3 regions of the Ruminococcus sp. SR1/5 genome follow, and region 1 is predicted to be linked to each of the others. Evidence: predicted binding sites of a transcription regulator. Region 1 holds the regulator's gene; each other region holds the start of a gene.
What was found. The regulator Rex, encoded in region 1, represses fermentation and respiration genes when NADH is low (regulators of the CRP and FNR family bind a similar motif). The targets are predictions, from matches to a motif close to ATTGTTAANNNNTTAACAAT.
Positions count from the first base shown of each region.

Region 2: the regulator Rex is predicted to act here: its motif matches at 1,962-1,981, upstream of gap (type I glyceraldehyde-3-phosphate dehydrogenase).
Region 3: the regulator Rex is predicted to act here: its motif matches at 2,258-2,277, upstream of CK1_RS12395 (DUF1002 domain-containing protein).

Region 1 covers NC_021014.1:569,911-573,172, forward strand. Annotated here, with positions in the region: partial or broken gene abc-f (ribosomal protection-like ABC-F family protein) at 1-1,268, opposite strand, end outside; gene CK1_RS02860 (redox-sensing transcriptional repressor Rex) at 1,480-2,130, shown strand; gene CK1_RS02865 (bifunctional ADP-dependent NAD(P)H-hydrate dehydratase/NAD(P)H-hydrate epimerase) at 2,192-3,262, shown strand, end outside.
Region 2 covers NC_021014.1:2,972,820-2,976,081, reverse strand. Annotated here, with positions in the region: gene CK1_RS14965 (phosphoglycerate kinase) at 1-709, opposite strand, end outside; gene gap (type I glyceraldehyde-3-phosphate dehydrogenase) at 896-1,915, opposite strand; gene CK1_RS14955 (histidinol-phosphatase HisJ family protein) at 2,224-3,042, shown strand; partial or broken gene CK1_RS14950 (hypothetical protein) at 3,118-3,262, shown strand, end outside.
Region 3 covers NC_021014.1:2,470,557-2,473,818, reverse strand. Annotated here, with positions in the region: gene CK1_RS12400 (30S ribosomal protein S1) at 1-632, opposite strand, end outside; gene CK1_RS12395 (DUF1002 domain-containing protein) at 1,578-2,045, opposite strand; gene rsmA (16S rRNA (adenine(1518)-N(6)/adenine(1519)-N(6))-dimethyltransferase RsmA) at 2,471-3,262, opposite strand, start outside.

The DNA.
Region 1 (3,262 bases):
CTCGGTCTCTGTGAGAGTCGGATAAGTATCGGAGATCTCTTGGAAAATTGTCTTGTCCATATGCAGAACATGATGTTCCTGATCGTAATAACCGATCTGCACCTTGGAACCAAGGGAAAATTTGCCGGCATCTGCCTCAATAAGACCGTTGATGATCTTCAGCATGGTGGTCTTTCCGGTTCCGTTGTTTCCGATCAGTGCCACACGCTCGCCGCGTTTGATATCAAAGGAGATATCGGAGAACAGGGTCTGTCCCGGAAAGGCCTTGGAAAGCGCTTCCACGTGGAGCACATCGTTTCCGCTTAACACCCGTGGTTCTAGCGAGATACGCATCCGGTCCTGGAGCTCAAGAGGCTTTTCGATCCTCTGTACACGGTCCAGCATTTTTCACGGCTTTCCGCACGCTTGATGGATTTTTCACGGTTAAAGGATTTCAGCTTGGCGATAACGGCTTCCTGATGCTTGATATCCCGCTGCTGATTTAAGTATGCCTTGTACTGTGCGTCACGAAGCTGAGCCTTCTTGAGAGCATAGGCAGAGTAGTTGCCGCTGTATACGCGGGTCTGTCCGGCTTCGATCTCAATGACCTTGGTGACCACCTTATCCAGAAAATAACGGTCATGGGAGACGATAAAAACAGCTCCCGGATAATTCAGAAGATAAGTTTCCAGCCAGGAGATGCTTTCCATATCCAGGTGATTGGTTGGCTCATCCAGAAGCAGGATATCCGGCTTGGAAAGAAGCATCTTGCCCAGCGCCACGCGGGTTTTCTGACCGCCGGAAAGAGTTTCGATCTGCTTGTCATAATCTTCCTCCGTGAAGCCGAGACCCTTTAAGACACCGGTCAGCTCACTTTTGTAAGCGTATCCGTTCTCCAGCTCAAACTGATGGGTCAGGCGGGTATAGGTTTCCATCAGACGGTTCAGCTCATCACCGGTCACCGTGTTCATTTCCTGTTCCATATTGCGGATACGGCGTTCCATATCGATGATGTGCTGCTTTGTGGTAAGAAGCTCCTCGTAGATGGTATGATGTCCGTGGATATCCTGGTACTGGGCAAGATAGCCGATATTTTTATCCCGGGCAAGCACAACGGTACCGGAATCAGCAGAAAGCTCCTGCATGATGATCCGCAGCAGTGTGGTCTTTCCTGCACCGTTGCATCCGATCAGAGCAGCCTTTTCACGGTCTTCAATGTGAAAGGATGCATCATTTAAAATTACTTTTTCGCCAAAGGCCTTGCATATATTCTGACATGATAAAATCATAAAAACTGTCCTCCTGTATAAAGAATCACCCCTGTTTATGTCTGAACAGGGAAAAATCCTCCACCTATTATAACGGAAACTGCCGGGATTTCAAAGAAAAAATCAATTATTAGAAAAAATATAAAGAAATTTGTACAGAATAGACAACTTTAATTGACAGGAAAATGTCAATTCGTTATAATTAACCTAGTGTAAGGTAAGGAGGAAAACTATCGTGGAGACAAAACAAATCTCGAAAGCGGTGATTAAGCGTCTGCCACGCTATTACCGCTACTTAGGAGAGCTGATGGAAGACAATGTAGAACGTATTTCTTCCAATGAGTTAAGTAAGAAGATGCATACCACAGCTTCTCAGATCCGTCAGGATCTTAATAATTTCGGCGGTTTTGGGCAGCAGGGGTATGGCTATAATGTACATTATCTTTATACAGAGATTGGTAAGATCCTGGGACTGGATACCGTTCATCCGATGATCATTCTGGGTGCCGGTAATCTGGGACAGGCACTTGCCAATTATGTGGATTTTGAGAAGCGCGGGTTCAGGCTGGTTGGTATCTTTGACGTAAATCCTGTGCTTGAGGGCATCGCAGTCCGTGGACTTGAGATCCAGATGCTCAGTGAGCTTCCGTTTTTCCTGAGAGAGAATAACGTGGAGATCGCGATTCTGACACTTCCCAAGAATAAAGCCAAGGAAATGGCAGATATCCTGGTGGAGAACGGGATCAAGGCAATCTGGAATTTTGCACATCTCGATCTTGAGACACCGGATGATGTGATCGTAGAGAACGTTCATCTTTCCGAGAGTCTGATGACACTGTCTTATAATCTCAGCAAATACAGGCAGGAACATGTGGATAAGTAAGAATTGTTAAGCTGCCGGAAACGGCAGCTTTCTCTATGACAGAGGGGAGGCAGAAGACAGAATGAAGAAGCTTGTTACCTGCAAAGAAATGAAGAATCTGGACTCCACAACGATCCGTGAGATCGGAGTTCCCTCCGAGGTTCTGATGGAGCGGGCAGCACTGAAGGTGGTAGAGGAAACAGAAAAGTATCTCCAGAAGGACGAAAGGATCCTGGTAGTCTGCGGAAGCGGAAATAATGGCGGTGACGGTATCGCTGTTGCCAGATTGTTCCATCTGAAGGGGATCCGGGTAGAGTTTTATATGGTCGGAAACAAAGATAAAATGACCAGAGAGACTGCTCTTCAGTATAAGATCGCTTCTGGTTATCGTGTCCCGGAGGTGAATAACCCGCAGTGGAGTGAATATACTACTATAGTAGATGCCGTGTTTGGGGTAGGCCTGACGCGTCCGATCGAGGGGCATTATGCTGATATCATCCATGAGATGAACAGTGCGAGGGCCAAAAAGATCGCAGTTGACATCCCGTCAGGAGTGAACGGAGATACTGGCCTGGAAATGGGAATTGCCTTCAGCGCCGATCTAACTGTCACATTTGCCTACCGGAAAAGAGGTCTTTGCTTTTATCCGGGAAGACTGTATGCAGGAAGGATCGTTACCGCCGATATCGGGATCTATGAGCAGGAAGCTGTGACTGCATCTGCCGCCTGTCTGGAAAATAAAGATCTGAAGCTGTTTCCGGAACGTGATCCCGGCGGAAACAAGGGTACCTTCGGAAAAGTGCTCTTTGTGACCGGAAGTGAGGGAATGTGCGGAGCCGCTTATTTAAGCGCCTGTGCAGCACTTCGTGCCGGTGCGGGAATGGTAAAGATCCAGACTGTGGAAGCCAACAGGATCCCACTGCAGATACTCCTTCCGGAGGCTATGGTCTGCAGCCGCTTTGATCAGGAATCCAATGAACAGCTTCTATCCTGGTGTGATGTGATCGTGATCGGACCGGGACTTGGAACATCAGTGGCCAGCCGTGAGAGAGAACAGTGGTTTCTCACGGCGGCTGCCCGGGAGAAAAAGCCGCTGATCCTGGATGCGGACGGCCTGAACCTTCTGGCTGCACATCCACAGTGGTATCAGTAT
Region 2 (3,262 bases), 2.4 Mb from region 1:
TATGTCCGCCCATAGCCTTGGAGAATGTATAAGACATACCACCACCGATGATCAGTGTATCTACCTTGTCAAGAAGGTTGTTGATAACAGAGATCTTGCTGGAAACCTTAGCGCCGCCAAGAATTGCTACGAATGGTCTCTCCGGATTGTTTACAGCGTTTCCAAGGAAATCAATCTCTTTCTGCATCAGATATCCTACAACTGCTGTTTTTACATATTTGGTAACACCTACGTTAGAGCAGTGAGCTCTGTGAGCAGTTCCGAATGCATCATTTACAAATACATCACAAAGAGAAGCAAGGTCTTCGCTGAACTTATCTTCATTCTTTGTCTCTTCTGCACGATAACGTGTGTTCTCAAGAAGAACTACATCGCCATCTTTCATCTCTGCTACAGCAGCTTTTGCGTTCGGTCCTACTACCTCAGGATCTGCTGCAAATTTTACTTCCTGGCCAAGAAGCTCAGAAAGACGAACTGCTACAGGTGCAAGAGAAAGCTCCGGTTTCGGCTCTCCCTTCGGTTTTCCGAGGTGGGAGCAGAGGATAACCTTTCCGCCGTCTGCGATCAGTTTCTTGATTGTAGGAAGAGCAGCTACAAGACGGTTCTCATCTGTGATCTTTCCATCCTGAAGCGGAACATTGAAGTCGCATCTTACAAGTACTTTCTGTCCTTTTACATTGATATCGTCAACACTTTTTTTGTTCAGCATCTCTATATCTCCTTAACTTTTATTTCTGCAAAAGCAGATGAATAAGGGCGAGCGGTATTGTTGTCCGCTCTGTTAACAGTCATTTCCTCAGACATTTTTTTGTTTGGTCTTTTGAAAAAAAAGGGCCCGGTCCTCTTCAGACCGGACCCTTTCTGAGTCTATTCTTCTACACTCGTTCGCTGAAAATTAAGCGTTCAGAAGGCTTCCGAAATGCTTGATTGTACGAACCATCTGGCTTGTGTAGGAGTTCTCGTTGTCATACCAGGAAACTACCTGAACCTCTGTTGTGCCATTCTCAAGTGGAAGTACCATTGTCTGAGTAGCATCGAAGAGGGAACCAAATCTCATACCAACGATATCGCTGGATACGATCTCATCCTCGTTGTATCCGAAGGACTCGTTAGAAGCTGCTTTCATAGCTGCGTTGATCTGCTCTTTTGTAACATTTCCTTCAACTACTGCTGTAAGGATTGTTGTAGAACCTGTTGGGGTAGGAACACGCTGTGCAGAACCGATAAGTTTGCCGTTAAGCTCTGGGATAACAAGTCCGATAGCTTTAGCAGCACCTGTGCTGTTCGGAACGATATTAACTGCAGCTGCACGGGATCTTCTCAGATCGCCTTTTCTCTGCGGTCCGTCAAGTGTCATCTGATCGCCTGTGTAAGCGTGGATTGTGCACATGATACCGGATTTGATCGGTGCAAGATCGTTAAGAGCCTTAGCCATTGGTGCAAGGCAGTTTGTTGTACAGGAAGCTGCGGAGATGATCTTGTCCTCGTTTGTAAGACCCTGATGGTTTACGTTGTAAACGATTGTCTTAAGGTCGTTTCCAGCCGGAGCGGAAATAACTACGTGCTTAGCACCTGCATCGATATGAGCCTGAGCTTTGTCTTTAGATGTGTAGAAACCTGTGCACTCAAGAACTACGTCTACACCGATTTCTCCCCATGGAAGCTCTGCAGCGTTAGCCTTAGCATAGATTTTGATCTCTTTTCCGTCTACTGTGATGGAATCCTCTCCTGCTGTTACTGTATCTGCAAGAGCATATCTTCCCTGTGTAGAATCATATTTTAATAAGTGAGCAAGCATTTTAGGAGATGTAAGGTCATTGATTGCTACAACCTCGAATCCCTCTGCTCCAAACATCTGACGGAATGCAAGACGACCGATACGTCCAAAACCATTAATTGCAACTTTTACTGCCATGATAAATTCCTCCTATGAATTGAATGGTGATTAAATCGTTCCTTTGTTTGTTAAAGAAACATCAACCTGCTTCATATTGTACCTAATTCCAAACAAAAATTCAAGAGCTATTTATAAAAAAGAACATTAAAATAAATATTAAGAAAATTCCTGAAAAATGTGCTATAATTCTCTGATAGAAAGTTCTGTCCTGCTGATCCCCAAAACAGATATCTATATTCCCGCCGGGAGTTTGACTTTCCCGGCTTCACAGCAGGCAGATACGATCATTGTCACAGAATATAAAGGCTTTAATATGGAGGTACAAAATGGACCAGAAAATTTTATGGGACTGCCATATGCACTCCTCTTTTTCCGCAGATTCCGATACACCAATGGAAGAAATGATCCAGACTGCCGCAGACCAGGGTCTCACGGGAATCTGTTTTACTGAACATTTTGATCCGGATTATCCCGATACTCCGGAAAATCTTGATTTTTCCCTGAACATCCCTGCATACCGCCAGAAACTTGAGAGTCTTGCGGATGCTTTTAAAGACCAGATCCAGGTTAACTTCGGGATCGAGCTTGGACTTCAGCCTCAGCTTGCAGAATCTTTTTCCGATTTTCTGAAAGAAGTTCCCTTTGATTTCGTTATTGGTTCCTCCCATGTGGTGCACGGATACGATCCTTATTATCCTTCTTATTTTGAGGGCCGTAAGGAATCCGCATGCTACATGGAATATTTTGAATCCATCCTGGAAAATATCGCTGCTTTTGACGAGATGGATGTGTACGGACATATCGACTATGTAGTACGTTATGGTCCAAATCAGAACCGTCAGTATTCTTATGGAAGATATAAGGAGATCCTGGACGAGATCCTGCGGACATTGATCCGCAAAAATGTGGGAATCGAGCTGAACACAGGCGGTTATCACTACGGGCTTGGTGAACCGAATCCATGTGTCAATATTATCCGACGTTACCGTGAGCTTGGCGGTGAGATCATCACCATCGGTGCAGATGCCCATACTCCGGATAAGATCGGCTATGCTTTTGACAAGGCGGCTGATGTTCTCCGTGAATGTGGTTTTTCCCATTATGCTGTATTTAAAAACCGCCGTCCTGTTTTTCATAAGCTGTAGCTCTGTTTCTCTCTCCGGTGAGAGAGTTTACATTTTTATACCGAAAATATCATTTTATCTAAGGAGGAACTCTATATGTCAACAAAAAGACTCCAGAAAAAGAAAGCTGCCATGCAGGCAAAAAAAGAAAAGCAGCTGAAAAAAAATACCTCTGCTGCCGGCACCAGTTCCAGTGTTGCCAAATCTGTTGAAAATGCTAAAGCCGAAGTGAAAAAACTTG
Region 3 (3,262 bases), 1.9 Mb from region 1:
GCACCATACGGCTGCAAACTCTCAACCGTACCCTCCGTCACAAAGCCAACCTGGATATTGGAAATCTTATTCCGTTTCTCCACCTCAGCCCTCTCACGAAGAATCTCCCTCGCCGAAAGCACCAGCCTCTTCTTCGCCTTATCAGCCTCGATCACCCGCACCTGGATCGGCTTATTCAGAAACACCTCAGTATCCTCAACAAACTCCAAAGCAAGCCTGGATGCCGGAATAAAACCACGGACACCCTCAACATAAGCAATGGCACCCCCGTTAACGATCCCCTTCACAACAACATCCAGCACCTCACCCGAATCCTGAAGCTCCTTCAGCCTGTCCCAGGCAAGCACATCCGCAGCATCCGCTCTGGAAAGAAGAATATTCCCCTGACCATCATCCCTGCGAAGAACCATCGCCTGAACCTCATCCCCCGGCTGAACAGCCTCTTTAATATTAAACCCCGGCACCCGGGAAAACTCCTCCACCGGAATAAAACCCTCAGCATAAAACTTAAGGTCAAGAACAACCCCCGACTCATCCACACTCACAACAGTCCCTGAGATAATATCACCCTCATCGATCCTCTTAAAAGAAGCCTCCAGCTCCCTCTCAAAATCCTTCATAGACTCCGCCATATCCAGACCTCCCATTCAAACAAAAACCCAACCACCGCCGCCCCAAACCAGACGACAGCACTATAATCCTAATCATTATAGCATGCACACCCCACCCGCGCTATATTTTTTGCACTGGAAATTTCTTAACCCCTTTATTTCTCTCCAACACACAGGACAGACTCAGATCAGCCCATTTATCACAACCTTGATGCTTTCTTTATTTCTCTCCAAGATGCTTTCTTTGTTTCTCTCCAACGCACAGGACGGACTGCCGGAGGGGCGGCTACATGGTCGGGACCCGGTGCGTCGGAGTAAGCCGCTGGTCATACTTAGCGCCTGAGGCTTCTGACGGGAAGGTACTCTGCGGCCACAAGCCGCAGAGTAAGCCCCATCTGTCTGAGCCAGGTACGCATCAGCGTACATGGCGAGTTATGGGGCGCCCTGCACGGCAGAAGACTCAGACGCTTAGTATAACCCGGCGAAACGACCGCACCAGGCACGACCATGCAGCCGCCCCTCCGGCAGTCCGTCCGTCCCTCCCTCCCTCCATCCCCACCCACAAAAAAAGAGCCCCAAAAAGGCCCAAAAACGAGGAGTGCCCCGGTAGTGGCTTACCGGGGCGATTATTATGAAAAAAATTGTATGTGTAATGATACAGATACACACCATTACAGCGTCTTTCGTAACGTTCTTTCGAACTATCCCTATACTACCAGACAAATATGAACAAACAATGAACATCTCGTAAACAATTAGCGCATTTGCACAATTTTTCCCAAAACACCCTCCCCCAATTTATAAAAACACCACATTCACAAACAAAACCAAAACCCTAAACATTGTACATATTGTACATCTCAACCAAACAAACCAACAACAACCCCAACAAAAGAGCCACAACCCTCACCCTCTAACTCAAACTCCATCTAAAACATCATCAAAAACACCAGCCATCACAAACCATCACCGCCGTGAAAGCATCCCCTTAATAAACTCAATCGCCTTCTCAAAAATATTCTTCACATCAGACTTCGTAACACCCATATCCTTCAAAGTACTATAAGCATCACTCACATACCCCTTGATCTGATCATCACTCATCTCGATCCCACGGAACTTACTGATAATATTAACCAGCGAACTCTTATCATCCTCATTAAGACTCACCCCAAAATGATCCGCAGCCTCATCGATCCCCTGAGAAATCTCATCATCCGTGATCTGGTTAGAATCAAAAAGCCCCTTCACATAAACAATGATATCCCCAACCTTATCCGGATCAGAAGCAAGAGACCCAACCTCATTATCCTTCAGGATCTCCTCCGCCTGACTCATAACAGAACCGGAATCAGACGCCATAACCATCATCGGAGATGTACATGAAATAACACCCGCAATAACCAAAGCTGTAACCTTGTTCAATCTTCTCATAATATTCAACCTCCATACGGGCACCAGCCCTTATCAAAAATTGCCTTTTACTATTTTTAACTATCTTTTACTGCCTTTTTATTACCTCATCATTACCTTTTCGACGCCCCTCAGTATACCACACACCCCCACCCCTCTGTAAACCTCAATTTTCCCCATTCCCACCCACGCCATTCAGACTTTATGTATATCACCAAAAATATATTCACAATATTTTCATATTTTAAACAAACTTTCCTAACATCTCATCAGTAAAATAAAAAATGTAAATTTTTCATTACTTACTTATGTCTGACACCTCAGACATAACCTCCTTTCTATAACAAATATATAGGTCCGGACAGGAAACCTCTCCAACATTCCCGTCCGGAAACGCAAAAAGAACCCGGAACAGCTGCCCGGGCTCTTTTTGCGTTTATCATATATTAATTTTTCTCATCATAAATACAGTTGGCAAGCATCGCAAACTGCTCCAGAGTCAGCGCCTCACCCCTGATATTCAGCGGAAGATCACACCTGTTGAACACATCCTCGATCTCCTCCTTACTCAGGGAAAAATCTCCGGAATTTCTGATCCCGTTCACAAGCGTCTTTCTCCTCTGGTTAAAAGATGCACGGATCAGACGGAACATAAGCCCCTCATCCTTCACATCCACCGGCGGCTTCTCATAACGCGTCAGCTTGATCACCGCACTTCCAACCTTCGGCCGCGGCATAAAACAGTTCGGCGGTACATTCGCAACGATCTCCGGCTTCGCATAATACTGCACAGCCAGGGAAAGCGCACCGTAATCCTTGGTACCGGGACCAACCTGCATACGGTCTGCAACCTCCTTCTGCACCATGACAGTGATCGAATCCACAGGAACATTCTTCTCAAAAAGCCCCATGATGATCGGAGTCGTAATGTAATACGGCAGATTCGCAACCACCTTCACAGGCTTACCGCCGTTTTTCTCATCTGCGATCTTTTTGATATCCGTTTTCAGGATATCGTTATTGATCACGGAAACATTATCCCAGTCCTTCAACGTATCCTTAAGGATCGGGATCAGCGAACTGTCGATCTCCACAGCAGCCACCTCTCTGGCAGCCTCCGCAAGATACTGGGTCATAGTTCCGATACCCGGACCGATCTCCAGTATAAAATCATCCTTCGTGATACCCGAAGACTCAATGATCTTTTCCAGAACATGCTCGTCGATCAGAAAATTCTG